2 regions of the Bacillus sp. CGMCC 1.16607 genome follow, and region 1 is predicted to be linked to the other one. Evidence: riboswitches for the same ligand, from Rfam matches in the RefSeq annotation. Region 1 holds a riboswitch; the other holds the start of a gene.
The links. Region 1 has a riboswitch for cyclic di-GMP ahead of ACFSO7_RS21765 (Spo0E family sporulation regulatory protein-aspartic acid phosphatase). Riboswitches for the same ligand answer to the same signal wherever they lie in the genome.
Positions count from the first base shown of each region.

Region 2: another riboswitch for cyclic di-GMP. It lies ahead of ACFSO7_RS13675 (hypothetical protein); the one in region 1 lies ahead of ACFSO7_RS21765 (Spo0E family sporulation regulatory protein-aspartic acid phosphatase).

Region 1 covers NZ_JBHUJX010000026.1:44,206-52,861, forward strand. The annotation lists partial or broken gene ACFSO7_RS21750 (transposase) at 116-540, shown strand; gene ACFSO7_RS21755 (GerAB/ArcD/ProY family transporter) at 631-804, opposite strand; partial or broken gene ACFSO7_RS21760 (spore germination protein) at 823-2,178, opposite strand; cyclic di-GMP riboswitch class I at 2,580-2,663, shown strand; gene ACFSO7_RS21765 (Spo0E family sporulation regulatory protein-aspartic acid phosphatase) at 2,697-2,885, shown strand; gene ACFSO7_RS21770 (hypothetical protein) at 2,904-3,041, shown strand; gene sda (sporulation histidine kinase inhibitor Sda) at 3,361-3,480, shown strand; gene ACFSO7_RS21780 (hypothetical protein) at 3,599-3,781, shown strand; gene ACFSO7_RS21785 (ferritin) at 4,321-4,830, opposite strand; gene ACFSO7_RS21790 (HD-GYP domain-containing protein) at 5,200-6,354, shown strand; gene ACFSO7_RS21795 (hypothetical protein) at 7,233-7,853, shown strand; gene ACFSO7_RS21800 (DUF3137 domain-containing protein) at 7,865-8,179, shown strand.
Region 2 covers NZ_JBHUJX010000019.1:260,899-269,554, reverse strand. The annotation lists gene ACFSO7_RS13705 (M20 family metallopeptidase) at 1-322, opposite strand, end outside; gene ACFSO7_RS13700 (sigma-54 interaction domain-containing protein) at 457-2,340, opposite strand; gene ACFSO7_RS13695 (LysR family transcriptional regulator) at 2,608-3,453, opposite strand; gene ACFSO7_RS13690 (SDR family NAD(P)-dependent oxidoreductase) at 3,576-4,316, shown strand; gene ACFSO7_RS13685 (VOC family protein) at 4,957-5,352, shown strand; gene ACFSO7_RS13680 (DUF3267 domain-containing protein) at 5,429-6,004, shown strand; cyclic di-GMP riboswitch class II at 6,402-6,486, shown strand; gene ACFSO7_RS13675 (hypothetical protein) at 6,515-7,675, shown strand; gene ACFSO7_RS13670 (DUF4083 domain-containing protein) at 7,893-8,042, shown strand; gene ACFSO7_RS13665 (PH domain-containing protein) at 8,131-8,656, shown strand, end outside.

The sequences.
Region 1 (8,656 bases):
TATAATTTTATATTTAACAACCGACATGAAATAAAGTTTGGTTAGGCTACACTTAGTTGGACAGGTACTTTAAGGTCAAGTAGACTACAGTAAATACTATAGGGGAGAATCTACTATGACTAAAAAAGCCCGCCGAACATTTACATCTGAATTTAAGGAACAGATTGTTCAACTCTATCTTAACGGAAAAGCACGAAAGGATATTATCAGGGAATATGACTTAACCCCCTCTTACTTAGATAAGTGGGTGAGTCAAAACCAGACTTCTGGATCTTTCAAAGAAAAAGATAATCTGACTCCTGAAGAACAAGAATTGAATAAACTCCGAAAAGAAATTAAGCAACTTCAAATGGAGAACGATATTTTAAAGCAAGCCGCGCTGATACTAGGACGAAAGTAAATGTAATCAAGAATAACCAACACAAATACTCGATATCAGAAATGTGCGAAGTCCTACAACTACCTAGGAGTACCTATTACTATGAAGCAAAAGTAAGAGAATCTGAGGATAACATCACCTCCTATATTATCGACATTTTTCATTACCAATTACATTTCCGTATATGTCAATATGAATCTCAAATAAATTGTAAGATTGATAATATTTCAAGGTTTTTATTGCTACTATCACTACCAGATGAATGACAAATGATGCCAAATAATTGAAATCCAAGCATCTTGTTTCGACTCTTTATAGATGATTCTTTGAACACCAGCAACACCAATTCCCATCTGTGTTGTGTGAATAATGAAAAATACAAGAAATGAATTAAACATTAAATACTTTGGTATGTTAGGTGTCATTTTCACTTTAGCCCCTCACTATTCGTCTATATCTTTTTTCTCTTTGCCCTTTTTAGGAGAAAACTTATATTCATCAACAGGACGATTAGATAAAGGTCTTTTACTTGAAAAAGAAATAGGCAAACGTATAAAGGAATCCTTTAAATCAGTGATTCTAAAAGGAAATATTGGAACAAGATACGGTCTTCCAATACTTGTTAGATTTAATAAGTGTAATATTATGTAAATGAGTCCGATTACAATTCCAAATCCACCCCAAAATCCAGCTAAAATAATAAGTGGGAATCGAATAATTCTTATAACTGCCCCCATCATGTAGTTTGATGCTGTAAATGTACCTAATGCGCTGAATGCAACAATAATAACTAAAATATTACTAGTAAAACCTGCTTCAACGGCAGCTTGTCCAATAACAATACCTCCTACAATCCCCATTGTTTGTCCAACTTTTGTTGGTAGTCTAGCTCCGGCTTCACGTAATAACTCTAAAATAAATTCTAAAATTAATGCCTCAAGTACGGGTGGAAACGGAACCTTAGCTCGTGACTCTCCTAGAGAAACTAAAAGTGCAGAGGGAATAACTTGATAGTGAAATGTTAAAGCAGCAACTTACATTGGAGTTAATAAAATGGACAACAACATTGATACATATCGGATAATTCTTAAAAAACTTCCTATATTCCAGCGGGTATATACATCATCTGTTGTTTCAAAGAAATTCAAAAAAGACGTTGGTGCAATAATTGCTTTTGGACTTCTATTCACTAAAAAAGCTATTTTACCTCTTGATAACATATAACATACTCTATCCGGAAGTTCGGTAATAAGTAATTGAGGAAAAAGGGAAATTGAATCATCGTCTAATAGCTGTGAAAGATACGTACTATCTAAAATATCATCTACTTTAAGGTCGTTTATTCTTTGACGTAAAGTCTGAACATTTTCAGGATCTGCAATATCATTTATATAAACAAGTCTTACTTCCGTCTTATTTCTAGTATCAGCTTCAAGTTTCTCAGTGATAAGATTTTCATCATTAAATTTTTTTTTAATAAAAGCTAGATTTGTTGACAATGATTCGGTAAAGGCTGAATCAGGACCAAAAATAGTTGATTCATTTTCTGAACTTTGGATGGCTCTTTCTAAATTTTTTTGCAAGTTAATCATTACTACTCTTTGATGATTAGAAATAACAATACAAATAAATCCTTTTAGTATTTGCTCAACAATCCCATTATGATCATTAGCTTCTTCGATTCTTCCAATTGGTAAATTAGATTTTATTAATTCGAAATTAATTTCACTCTCACTTATATTTTGTAAATGAGTAATTACAAATCTTACCAATTCTTCATCATCAATTAAATAACCTATATATACTAGGTGGAAATTTTAAATTGTCTTGACTACTAAATCTGGGTAATACATTTTAAGGTCATTAATTTTAGATAAAAAATTCCCTTCCTTAGATTTCACATTCCTATCAGTAGAATCTGCATCACCCTGTGAAGATGATAATTTATTAAACATATACTTACTCCTATCATTTTTTATATTTTATTTTCTACTAATTGTATCTTAATTATTCAATATTAAGAGTAATGTAAATTAGGATAACGGTATTGACTTTATTTCAGATGAGTAAGCTTTAATATTCAATAAAATTTTGATTGTAAAAAAATGTCGAAAAATAAATCTAAATAGTTGTGAATATTCTGAAAACATAGTATATTTAACTTATCAGCTCCGTTTTCCTTATAAACCAGTTGCACTTAAATGCAAAATGGCAAAAACATTCGATAGATGGTGACGCAAACTATAGGGGCTAAGTTATGAAAATATGCCCACATGTTACCAAAGTTTACTCCTAATAAATAAAGGGGGAATGTAATTTGGATGGAGATTTTTGTAGGGAAAATTATTTAGATATGATAAATAAGGATATTTATATCTTAAGAAGATTAATGTACATGGCTCGAGATCAAACTGGTAGAATAGATGACTCATTAGTCCTTGAGATAAGCCAATATTTGGATCAAAAGATAGCTAAGCATATAGAGTTAATAAAAACCCATACTTAATATTTGGAGGAGTGTACTTTGGTTAAAAAGAAACCTATAAAAAACAAAGATCCAATAACTATCGAACTTCATTTAAAAGAACAAGAACAGAAAGAGCAAATAAAGTGGCAAAAATCTGTGATAAGAGAAGAATATAGCGTACTTCTAAAGAAGTAGGTACTATAAATTACCTTTGAATGGTAACTGTTTTATCATTCTGAAGTTTTAAAATTCAGTACAAATTGCTACCCTGAAAATTTCGGCTTTAAATTTTGCGCTTACACAGTCAAAACCTATAAGAAAAATCATAAAATATATGCTTAACGGTAGATAGAGATATATCAAAAACATTTGAAATTCAAGCACATATAGCTGAAAATAAATTATTAATTAGTCTCATCTAATCAATTTAAATTAAAGTAATTCGAACAAAATAGATAAATTTAAAAGTAAAGAAGAAACTCTGCAATATTTTTCAATTAAAGAGGGGAAAATCATGAAAAATATTAGGGATGAAGTGTTGATTGAAACTTACTTTAAGTCAAATCTAGATAAAGATTTTGTTGTGCTAATGAAAAAAGAGAGCATTAAAAGAGAGCTTTTGGATAAAACTTAGACAAAAAATTATGAGTTGTTTTGATAATCCTATTGAACTAGTGGCAATACAATAAATTCATCTATGCCCATTTTAAAACACACTAGTATAATACTAATGTGTTGAGGAGGAGATATACATGCACGAATTAGAAGTATTGGATAAAATAAATACACCTACTCTAGTTGCTATGTTCATAGCAACCCTGAAACTTTTTTATAAAATAGACATGAGACAATCAAAAGGAATTGTTGAAGCATATACTATTCTTGAATGTCTGTATCATATTTCTACCATACTGAAGGATAGAGTAGATATTTGATAAGTTAATACTTTCTCCTACTATTTATAAAAGCTTGTTGGAACACTGAAGAAGTTTTTTATACAAGATTGATTTGAAATACAAAGAGGGATACCACTAACATTATGTGGTTATCTAAGCATCAATGTGGGGAGCTATTGATAATACAATAGTTCTCCACATTGATTTTTAGATAACTACGGTTTCCAATCGGCATCATTTTTATAAAAAAATTCCAAAGGATGCAGTTTTCTCCTTCACGGGTACAAAAATGAAAAATAACATCTCCTCTAGATGTAATTTGTCTAAAGAATCAATAACATATATTATATTCCCAAAATGTCCATTTAATTAGATTAATCCTATTAAAGAATGTCTATACTTATCTAACTAAATGAATTTGTAAAAGGTAAAATTAGATTATAGGAAGTTTGTTTAAAAATACAGCTGAAATAAACAAAACTATTCTATAAAGAATGGTTGGAAATAGTGAATAATTCCCATAAAAACATTTAAGTCTATGCATATCTTGTGTAGAGTGTGTTAGAGCAATTTCAAGTTTATCCTGCTGCTGAAGCAGTTTTTGTGGCTGTTCGCGCTCCTAATTCCTGATCCAATAATAAAAGTGCAGAAGGGTTACTCTCAGCAAGTCTAAGTCGATCAATAATTGTTTTTGCTTGTGCTTCCTCATCGATTTGTTCTCTTAAAAAATCTTGTATAATGACAGCAGCCTGCGGGTCTATTTGATTTACGTAGTTATAGGCTTGACGATAAGAATTTGTAACAAATTGTTCATGAGCTAACACTTTTTGAAAAGTCTCTAACGGCATACCATAGTCACTTGGCTGGGCAGGAATACTACTCAGTTGGACAGTACCATCCCGATCCACAACAAAATCAATTAAGGAAAGCATGTGTTTTCTTTCCTCCTCCGATTGCAATCTCAGCCAGTGAGCCATACCTGTTAAGTTCAATCTCCCCATATATGAAGACATGGCAAGATATAAAGTCGTTGATACATGTTCAATTTGAATCAAATTATTAAATAACTTTTGAAGTTCTTCATTCATTTCCTATACACTCCTAACCCATGATGTTTTACGCTTACAGTATATAAATGTTAATGAAAATGGTTCTTTATTTTATTAGGAAATTTACATGATAAATGATTCAGCAACATATGAAATAAAGATTGGTTCCAAAAATATGGGTTGTTTTTAAATTTGTTACAGCTGCGGAAATCATTTATATATGCTTAAGTAGTATGTGAATGGAAAAAAATCTATCCTTAATGCATTTAACAAAATAGGTAAAATCTACATGTTAAATAATTTCCTTAAATCACACCTTACTTATTAATAAAAAAAGATTACCTAAGTTATTAGTAATTTTTATAAATAGACGCAAAATTTGATAAGATTATAATGGGGTGATGACTTATGACAATTTATAAAAAGAAATACATTAATGAACTTCTGCAAGGAGATATTATTTTACATCCTCTTTACCGTACAGATGGGTTGCTTTTCTTGACTAGATACAAAGAATTGACTAGTTCAATTCTAATTACTCTCAAAAAGCAGTTTCCTTCAAATATTCAGATTCTTATAGTGTCTAGCATTAATGACTTAGAAACCTTTGAAGTACAGAAGATTTATCAGAATGAAAAGTTTATAAAAGAGCTTGAAAGTATTGCTAATTTACTCAGTATATATATTAAAACTGAATTAGATATACTCAATTATAAGGATGAAAGAGCTTTTATATCCAATCTCCATATAACATCTATTTTTGACAAATTTATTCACTCTCCTATATGGAGAAATCTGGAACGATTCTTTGATTCAACCTATTTATTAAAGAGAGTTCCAAAAGTAAAAGAGTTATTTTTTCAAACATTAAAAAAGGATCCACTTCTTGAAATTCTATTTAAACAATTGAGAGAGTTTCATGATGTTTTAAAGATACACAGTATGAATACTGTGATCATTTCTATTTCGATAGGATTAACTCTAGAATTAAATGATGAGGAACTTGTGGAATTAGCAATCGCAACATTATTCGCTGATATCGGATTTATCAAATACCCGAAATCAGATTTTGTTGTATATTTAAATCACGGCAAGAGACATGATTTACTTGCTAATCACATAAAGCAATCAATTGAAGCAATTTCTACATCTCAATTTTGCAAACGAAAAAATGTTGTATTTGGAATCCTTGATCATCATGAACGGGTTGATGGAACTGGTTCACCCAAAAATAAAAAAGGAAATGAAATCCATTTATTCGGAAAAATTATTGCCATATCTCAAAAATATGATGAACTTGTTGGAGGATATATAGAGGAAACCAGTTTAGTTTCTTATCAAGCAATGCAATATATTTGGGAGCATAGGGGAACTATGTTGGATGAGGAAATTATAAGAATATTCATCTATAGAACCTCAATCTTTAAGATAAACGAGCCCTTTTTTTTACCAAATTACCAAAAAGGGATTATTATAGGCTTTAGTGATTTCATTAACAGCCCTCTTCTGCCTATTGTAAAAATGGAAGAAGGATACATTAGGGATTTAAGTAAAACTATTTAAGATAATTCTAGATTCGGACTTAAAATATAATAATGAAAAAACCTCTCTTTAAGAGAAAAATTATCTTACATATTTAAACTTTGTTCAAATTCATGTTTTTATTAGTATTCAGTGGAGTGAATTTGAAAATATTAGTGTGATGATATTATCATATTTATTTGTCCCACTATCATTAAAAAAGTTTTATATCTATCTAGAACATAAGTAAATTAAGGAAAGGATCAATACCTTCTATATTTAATAATGAATGAAATAAAGAAGTTTCTAGCACCAAGTATAGAATTATAAAAATCAAGCAACTCTGTTATTTTTACACACCATATTGTTGAGGATGTAATGGATTTTTACCTTATATCTTTCCGTCAGAGCCCTCATGTGATTGTTTTTTATTGATGTTTTGCAAAGAATAGATTGGTTGTGACAGATCGGCTTAAGATTAGTATTTTGTAACAAATAGCATCACTAACTATATAATCTAAGAAAATGTTATGTGCTTATGCAACATATGAGAGCGATACGCTGCAGGAAGTCACACGTTTCGTAAAGACCTCTCAGAGCCACAATCGACAGAAGCAAAAATAAAGAACTATGAAGAATTGGAACAAACACTAGGCTCAACTTACAAACTGAGAGCTATCCCAAGCTTAAAGCATATGAATTATATATATTTACAACTTACGGACAATAACCTGGAGGAAAAATTATATGCAAGTTGACGTACATATAATGCAATCTTTACAAGCTAAAAAAATAGGATTAGGATTGCTGACATTCCCATGAATCTTATTGTTAGAGCACAGGATTTTAATCAGAAAATTTACTTGATATTGTAAAAAAACAGATGTGGATATGACAAGTTTATTAAGGAGGGGAGTTCATTGCTTCCGGCTTATAACGATCTTAAACATACAATCTCCTCGTCTTTCGCTCAAATTGAAGATTTGCGAAGACGATTAGTAGCTTCGAGAAGGACGCTGCGATTAATTTTATTAGGTACCCTAGTATTGAATATCATCTGCTACTTATATGCACCTAACTTCGTTCCGCCTGTATTTGCAGTATTGATCATTTTGACCATTGTATATTGGGTACGGAAGAAGAAAGCTGCAACTCAATTTCGAACGGCATATAAGAGCAAAATCGTTGCACCTCTGACTCAGAAGATGGCGGAACTCTGCAGATTCCCTAACGAGAACGAATCATATACTTATGAGTGCGAATATTATCCAACTGATCGCGTAGAGGATGAGTTAATTCATCGATCCAATCTATTTCCTTACAAAATTTCTACCACACAGGGTGAAAATCTATTTGTCGGAAAACTAGGCTTAACAAGTTTTAAATTTTCGGAGCTTAAACTTATCCAGGAGCAAGCTGGTACAGATGGTATGACAGATAAGTCAATTATGTTTCAAGGGGTATTTTTTGTTGCAGATTTTCACAAGAATTTTGAAGGGCTTACTGTGCTGACAGGGAATAGTCATCGACTAATAGCCTAGTTGGTAAGGTCATGACACAAATAAGTAAGAATCTGCTTGAGTGGAAGAATGGTACCTTAAATCAAGTTATCAAACTAGATAATAAAAGTTTTAATGAAGCGTTTCAAGTACGCGTATCAGACGAAAGAGAAGCACGTTACATTCTTTCATCCAGTATGATGGAGAGTTTGCTTAATTTTAAAAATAGAGGCAAAGGACGATATGCACCTATCAATATTTCTTTCGTTGATACCTGTATGTTTATATCCATTTGGAATCATAAAGATCAATTTGAGGCGAATATTAATCACGAATTAAACGACAAGGCTGTTGAAGAGATTTATTAGGAGTTATGCTTTTACTTTGGAATAATCGAAGACTTTGATCTGAATACAAGAATATGGAGTAAGGTATAATCGTCTGGCCCTTTTTTTATGGTGTTATAAAAAGACGAAGAAACTGTTCAAATACCCCTAATTTCAATTTGTTCTATTTCAGCAGTTCTTAGATAATCTCATTATTGCTCGGTATGTAATGATTTCATGGAAAGCAATACGTAATAAAAAATCACCTAAAGAATGTATATAGCCAGTGTGTTTGTTTGAATAAAATGCTAGTTTAGATCAGATGAAATACCTTATTTTTATTTATGTCTACTGTGATTCTTTGTAAAGATAATACAAGTATATCATCAGCAACCAATTATTCCGAAGAGCTATAGATATTAAGAGTCAGTCCTTAGTTGAACTGCACCCGATTGTTAGACACTCTCTAACAATTGAGGTGCAGTTTTTAATGACTAAATTTATATCTAAGTTAAATTT
Region 2 (8,656 bases), on a different contig from region 1:
GATACGTCCATTTCGATTCATCATCTTCTGGAACCGTGTCTAGATGAGCATTCAAAATAAGTGATGGTCCAGTCCCGTTGCCTTTCAGTGTAGCAATGACGTTTTTACGAGGGGTTGAAAGACCTTTCTCCTTCACAATAGATTCAGGCACATCAATCACTTGCACTTGGAAGCTATAACTAGACAATTCCTTTTCGAGATAATCACAGATTTCCTCATACTCTCCTGGTGGATTCACACTGGGAATTTGAATCATCTTTTGTAAAAGGGTAACGATGTCGCTCTGTAACAAATCGATTGTTTCATTCAATTTTTCTTTCATTCGTTTCACACTCCTTCTTTGATTAAAAAATATATGCAATAATCGTGCCATTATATAGATGTTTACTATTTATCGGTTTGATCTAAAAAACTCATAGAAAAAGGTTGAATTAGGTTTTTTAAAAATAACCTAATTCAACCTAATGAGTTTCTCATCGTATTTATTGCTTGGATTCCTAGCTTTGTAATCCAACTTCCTTGTCGGGTAGTGCCAATTTCAATTAGATGGTATTTTTTCAATATCAACATTCGACTTTTAATTTGTTGTGCTGAAAGATATGTTGAGGTTTCTTCTTTAAAATAAGCTTCCATTTTCGTCCTACCAGTATTCCAATTATTTTGTTTCGCCAAATATAAGTAGGATAAAATCCAGAAGAACTCCGTCAAACTACCTTCTTTTTCTAATTGCTCATCAATTGAATAGTCTTTTTCTTGAATTTGATTAAAAAATTTAGCCGGAAGGTCAGTCGTTTGGACTCGATCATTCTTAATGATAGCAGACAAATAGTAAACGGTATTTTCCAGTTCTCTAATATTTCCGGGCCATGAATAGGATAGTAAAACTTCTTTTACTTTATCATCTAGAATAATAGATTTTGAAAATTGTTTTGAGAAAAAAAAGTCAACCAATGGTAATATATCATCTTTTCTTTCTCTCAACGCCGGAAGCTGCAATGGCAAAACATTCAGTCTGTAGTATAAATCCTCTCTAAATGCCCCTTTTTCAACAAGCTTTAATAAGTCTTTATTTGTTGCAGCTATGATCCGTACGTCAACAGGAATGAGCTGTGTTCCACCGACTCGTAATATTTGCTTCTCCTGTAATACTCTTAATAGGGAGGCTTGAATCGATGGAGATGCATCTCCAATTTCGTCTAAAAAAATGACTCCATTATGTGCCAACTCGAAAAAGCCTGGTTTTCCACCTTTTTTAGCACCGGTAAATGCTCCATCCTCATAACCGAATAATTCACTTTCTGCTAATGATTCTGGTAAACCTGCAAAATTAATCGGTACAAATGGTTGATCCCTGCGTTTGGAAACGCGATGTAAAGAATGAGCAAATATTTCTTTCCCGGTTCCGTTTTCTCCTAAAATGAGGATTGGTTGCTCAAATTGTCCAAGTTTTAATGCTTTTTCAATCGTTTCATTTAAAGTAGCTGAAGAACCAATTAAATGGGAGAACTGATATCTTGAAACAAATCCTGGTGCATGAATCTTTCTTCTTACTTCTTGTTCTCTTTGTTGTAATTGATTGATTTCTCGAAAAACAAATAACGTGCCCAATTCACCATCTGCTAATGGAATAGGTAATTGTTGGACCAGTAATTGATATCCATTTAAATTGTAAAGATAATGAACTTTATTTTGGAATGAATCAAAGGAACTGAAAAGATCAGTGAAGTACTTACCTACAAACTCTGACCCTTTAGAGTTAGTTTTTAAATAATCGAGTATGGCTGTATTCATTTGGATGATGATGTTTTTGGAATTAACCGTGACCATCCCATCCTGGGAAGCATTCACGATGGCTTCTATCTGTTGATTTATATTTTTTAATTGTTGATTTGATTGGGATAAACTAAAGTTTAATCGGACAATTTCATCCATATTTGTAGCTTTATAAACACCAATTGTACTGATTGGTAATTGTAATCGAAATGCGACTTCAATGATGGAGGAAAAATCCAATGGACGGAAACCGATATCAATAATTGTTGAAAATCGGCTTGTATCAACTAAATGAAGATCATGTGTAATCACAGTCGAAATTTCATCATTCAACTCATCTTTACATCTAGGATAGGGTATCATTTTTAACTGAATCCCGAATCCCTTCAGCATTTCAATTGATTCAATCGAAGCTTCATAGGTATTACTGGCAACATAACAAAAGGTATGACTAGAAATCTGCAGTAGCTTTTCCATAATAGAAACATTGATTGTTCTTTTGGCAAAAATCGTTTTTTCCAATGCTAATTCATTTAATTCTTCATGCTTGTAAGTAGCGATAAACAAGTCAAACTCATTTTTAGAAAAATCTATAGGAGATTTATTAATGACAATAAGATTAGGAAATAAATCCTCTAATTGCTTCTTAATAAAAAAATAAGCTTCCTCACTCTTTGTTAAGAGTAAAATTCTTTTTTTAATAATAACTCCACCTTTTTAGGAAATCTCGGACTGGAGGGACATGGGGAAAGGAAACTTGTCCCAAGTTTTATTGGAAATAAAAATGTTTAAGTCTGGGACAATGAACCTGTCCCTGTGTCCAACCTGTTTCCCCTAAACCAGTTCCTGCAAGAAATGCATAAATTGTTTAAGTATTTGGGGGTGCTGTTTTTTGTGTTGGATGACAAAGTCGATTTTGATTGTTTCATCTAGTTTATGGTATTGAACGTTTTTAATTTCTTTCCGACTATAGGCTACATCTGCTGGTAAGATACTGATACCAAGTCCAGCGTAAACAGCTTGTAGAATAGATTCAAGTGAATCAAACTCCATGATAGCAGGGTTATAAAAATTATTTTTTATAGAAAAATCCAACATTTTGTTTCTATATATACAATTTATATCACTATTCACAATTAAAGTTTGATCATGCTGTTTTTCTATTTGACTATGACTAGGTGAAATGAGTACGATGTTCTCTGTGAAACTATAAACGGTTTCGTATGTTGAGTCATTTTGTGGATCATTAATAAAAACCCCATCAAGCTCTCCATAAGAAAGCATTTCCAATAACCTTTGCTTATCATTCGTTCTTACTTTTACATCAATATTATTATGTTTCCTTAAGAAAGAAGAAATAAGCTGAGGAATTTTAACTGCTGAAATCGTTTGGGATGCACCAATTGTTAAAGATCCTCTCCATTTTTGTGGATTAATTAATGATTTGGCTTCACCCATTAATCGTATCATTTGATTTGTATACTTTAATAAAATTTTTCCTTCTTCTGTCAACGTTACCCCTCTATTATTACGTAAAAATAATTTAACCCCTAATTCATCTTCCAAAAACATGATTCGCTGGCTGACGTTAGGTTGTACATAGCCTAATTGATGAGCAGCTTTAGATATGGATTGAAGTTCCGCAACATGCTTGAATATCCACAAATCATGACTTTCCAAGAATACACTCCTCCATTGGTATCATTTAAAATGATACCCCTCTTATTTTTCAGTATTATACCTTGCAGATTCGTAAAAGTATAATAAAAACATACTCAATGAATGAAAGCGGATGATAAAGAATGGAACTAAGAGATAAAGTTGTCATTGTAACTGGCGGTGGCACCGGTGTTGGAAGAGCAACAGCATTGAAATTAGCAGATGCAGGTGCAAAAGTTGTTATTAATTATAGTCGGTCGGAAAAAGAAGCTATGGACGTCATGTATGAGATTACCCGAAAAGGTGGTACTGCTTTTTCTTTTAAAGCGAACGTAGGGATTGAAAAAGAAGTGAATGAAATGGTATCCCAAACGGTTACAACATTTGGTACGGTGGATGGTTTAGTAAATAATGCAAGTATTACAGCACAAATACCTCTGGATAACTTAGATGCTGTAACAGATGAAGTGTGGGACTCTTTATTTAGTGTAAATGTGAAAGGAATGTTTCATTGTGTAAAAGCTGTTGTTCCGTATATGCAGATGCAAAAATCTGGTGTGATTGTTAACTTGGGAAGTGTGGCTGGAATGACCGGAATCGGTTCATCCATCCCTTATGCTGCAACTAAAGCAGCCATTCACACAATGACAAGATCATTAGCTATCGCGTTAGCACCTTATATCAGGGTGAATAGTATATCTCCTGGTGCAGTAGATACAAGATGGTGGTCCGGTAATGAAAAAAAAATGTATCAACTTGCAGGCAACTTACCACTTAATAGAATTTCTACACCAGATGATATTGCAGAATCTATTCTTTTTCAATTAACCCAAGAATCTATCACAGGCCAAGTATTTACCATTGACAATGGTCAAACTCTTTGAAGAACATGGGGTCAGTATAGATTTTGATGATGCTAATGTGGTGATTGAGAAATTCGAGAAAGAGGAATTTGATTTAGGTATATGTATTGATTCTACCCGCGCCTTGGGTGGACTAGAACTACACAACATAAAATGAAGCGTCTCGAAATATAAGATGGATACATTTTAATAAGTGAGGGTTACTGGAAACAGCGTCCAAGTGAGGGATATTTGCAGGCACTTGGGGGTGCGGAAGAGGATGATTTGAAAAGTCATGCTGATGATGTGAAAGTTGCTGAAGAATTGGGTTTAATCCCAATATATGATCCAATGTAGCAAGTGAAGATAACTGGGATATGAGTGGCTTTTCTCCTTATCGATTGAAAACTATTGTCATGAAAACCCAAATGATCGGGATTGTAGTTCTTCCGTAAATAGCAGTAAAACTTAAAATCCCTTTTAAAAGTAAATGATCTGGGAGTTGATATTCCTATATTATTGAACCTACATATGTTAAAATCGACCTTTCTCAACAAACTCCCGATCCTATATTTTAAAAAAAATTGAATTTATTACCATAGCAGTTATAATAATTAATAGAGACTTCTGAGCGATCACACCATTGAATTAAGACTAATACCTGAATTAATAGGAGGCAATCATGGGAAGATTAGTTCATTTTGAAATTCATGTGAGTGACATGGAGCGTGCAAAGAAGTTTTATGGAGAGGTATTCGGATGGACATTTCAAGATTGGAGTGAATATGCTGGAATGCCATACTTTGGAGCAGTGACTGGCGATGAAAATGAACCAGGAATCAATGGTGCCTTAATGCAGCGTCAAGGTGCAGCGCCAGAAGCAAACCAAGCTTTAAATGGATTTGCTTGTACAATGGGAGTCGAAAATTACGATGTAACAGAAGCTAAAATTATGGAGAATGGCGGCAAGGTTGCCATGGCTAAATATGCCCTACCAGGAATGGCGTGGCAAGGGTACTATATTGATACTGAAGGCAATATATTCGGAATACATCAACCTGATGCGAATGCAAAATAATCATTCATTGGATAATTAGTCTATTATGAGGACTAATTATCCTTTTTAATTAACTTTAATGAAGGAAGTGATGAGAATGGGAGAGGATTATGTTCATGCGGGTGAACAATATCATAAAATGGATGCTACCCTTTCAGCTAGCCTAGTGAATAAAAAGGTGGGGCTTGGGTCATTTCTCATTACGCTATTGGTATTAATTCTTTACGATATTATCTGGGGGATTTCCTATAGTCATAATTGGATGGTTTATGGGATGTTAATATTCTCTTATTTTTTATCGATTATTCTTCATGAATTATTACATGCCTTTGGCTTTGCGGTTATTGGAAAAGCTGGTTGGCATTCTATTAAAATAGGTGTCATGTGGAAGCAAATGATGCCATACGCACATTGCAAAGTGCCAATAACAGTGAAAAGTTATCGGTTTAGCCTATTATTACCGCTTGTGATCACTGGATTAATTCCATTAATCATTGGTTTTACAATTGGAAACGGAATTCTCGTCATATTAGGTACACTCCTAACCCAAAGTGCAGGAGGGGATATTCTAATTTATCAATTATTAAAAAGCTATCCAAGAGATGCCATTGTCAGAGACCACCCAAAAGAAATTGGCTGCGAAGTCTTTTTAAATAAAAATTACATATATTAAGGGAACGCGGACGTCTACAGCCTAACATGCTCCTGTTGGTTGATTTGTTTAGTAAGTTTAGTAGTTAAGAACCATTTTCAAGCGAATGAAAAAGATCAATTCTAAAACCTCTCGATGTATGTTAAAATAAAATTCCTTGGCAGGGGCAATTCATTTTTAAACAAAACAAGCAGGAACCATAAAAGGTTTCCTGCTTGTTTTCGTTTGATTTAGGGGAGAATGGGGGGCGTGTCTCATCCTTCTTTTTATATGAAATGGAGGCAACAGATCCCCACCTATACTTCTCTTCGGATGATCTCGGTATCTTGCAAAATAATCGTTGTAAACTTTTTAATATTATTGTAGTCTTAGGTATAAAGTTCTATTTTTGTTGGTCTCTAAAAATAGAATCCTATCAACCAAGATGGGAAGCGTAGAAATATAGCCTTTATTTTGGACACTTGGGCTATATGGAGCTAGTAGTGTAACCGGTCCTCTTAGAAAAAAATGATCTAAGAGGAGAAATGAAAAATGAAAAAAATTTATGTAAAAGCCCTTGGAACAACAATCCTTGCTGGTACATTAGTCCTAGGTGTTGGAAACGTTGCTAATGCAGCTCCAAAATCTACTAAGGAAGTTAAGGAAGTTGAGACTGGAAGAACCGAGCAAAAGCGTGAGACAGGTGTGATTACTTATAATTCATTAGAGGTTGCCGCTAGAAATGCAGAGCAAATTTTACTTTCTGGCACAGTTGTCATTGATGGTCCACAGCTTGTCGTTAAAGTGAATGGACAAGATGCTTCAGTTACGAAAATCACTGATAAAACTTGGTCTTATTCAGTTAATCTTGATGTTACTGGTCTAAAGGGAGATTCAACATTTGCGATTGAAGCCTATACGATTTATGCAAATGGTCGTCCATCTCAAGATGTACACACATATGCTAAAACAGCTTCACAAATGGTACATATTCCCTACATCACTGAAACAGAAGCAGTGAACAAAGAATGGACGTCCTATGACCGTGAAACAAATCAGTTTACCCTGAGCTACAATTTAGTTAATCATTGGTCTCGTGGTGAAGATGAAGCACTTCCGACTACATCTGTAACAGTTGCTGGAACAACTGACGAATTTAAGATCTCAGGAGCAACTTTAGCAGGAGAAACTACCGTCCCTACAGCATTTAGAAACTTTAGTGTATCAGATGAAGCACCTGTGTGGAGTTTCGATGAAACAACAAAAACCTATAGCTTAACTTTTACTATTTTTAAAGAAGATAGTAAAGGTGGCGTGACTTCTGAAACAATCACTAGAACTGGTTTAACTTCAGGCCAACCAGCTACTATTGAAGTAACAGTAGGGGATGAGTTTGGTACAGTGACTCAGTCCAAAGAATTTAATGTTCCAGTGGCACCTGTTGTAGAAGTAGTGGTAACAGATATTAAGGATCTTACAATCAGTGTTGTTAGTCACAATAAGGAGCAATCCAAAGTTATCGCAACTTACAAACTTGTCTATTCTACTGGTGTTGTAGAAACAAAAACAGTAGAATTAGGTGGCACGATTAGTAAGCCTGAAGGTGCACAAAACTCTCAATCTAGAGATTTTACCATTACGGAAGGAAGTAAGTCACTTTCGTTTACAGTAACAGTATTAGATAACGGATCCTATACTGTAACATATAAATAACTGTTTAAACCTCGGATTATTATTATATAATCCGGGGTTTGTTTGTTTTTTAGGGGCAAGGAACAGGAACCTTGTCTCAGCCTGATTACGGTTACCTTTTATATAGAAGGGGGGAAGCTGAGGGATAGAAGGAATCTTTTTTGATTAATTTGAAACTTTTTTTGAAATATAATCGTATAGTTAATAAAAGCAATCCTAATTATTGGAGGAACAGAATATGCTCAATATGGGAGACATCGTTTTCCAGCTATTCGCAATACTTATTCCAGTGCTATTTATTGGCCTTATATTTCAATATTTACGGTCAACCAAGAAACAAAATGAACGATTAAAAAGAATGGAAGAAAAAGTAGACAAGTTAATATGACAGTAGTAGTTCCATGGAAGAAGGAAAAAATGTATTTAAACAGACTGCCTAGGCAGCGGAGTTCTTTAAGTTGGAAAGGGGAAGACATATGTTTAAAAAATTAGCAAGTGAAGCTTTAGGCCTTAGTGATGTTGGTGAGATAATCAAGCCAGTTGACTTTAACAAGACAGAATCTGATGATTTTGTTCTAACTGAGGACAATGAAAAGATTTTCTTTCTGATCAAGTCAAAAAAAGATGAGTATTGCTTTACGAACCTGGCATTAATTCATGTTGACGGAGATTCCGCCGTAAGTTCCAAGCGTAATTTAAGACGTTATGATTATTTTGCAAATGAAATTAGTGGTGTAAGTATTGAAACAGCGGGTACCATCGACCTTGATATAGAATTGAAATTTACGATGGGAGGAAAAGTATTCTCGATTGATATTCATAAAAAATATTCCACGGAAGTAACGGATATTTACAAAGCCCTTCTTGCTATTTCAATGGTTCAAAAAGACAATGCTAGACTGCTAGCTTACGGAGATAAGAGCCTTCAAGTAGCAGAAGAGGTTATCAGAAATAACCGCACAGTAGAATCAAACCTATCACATGAATTTGGCCAAATCGCTA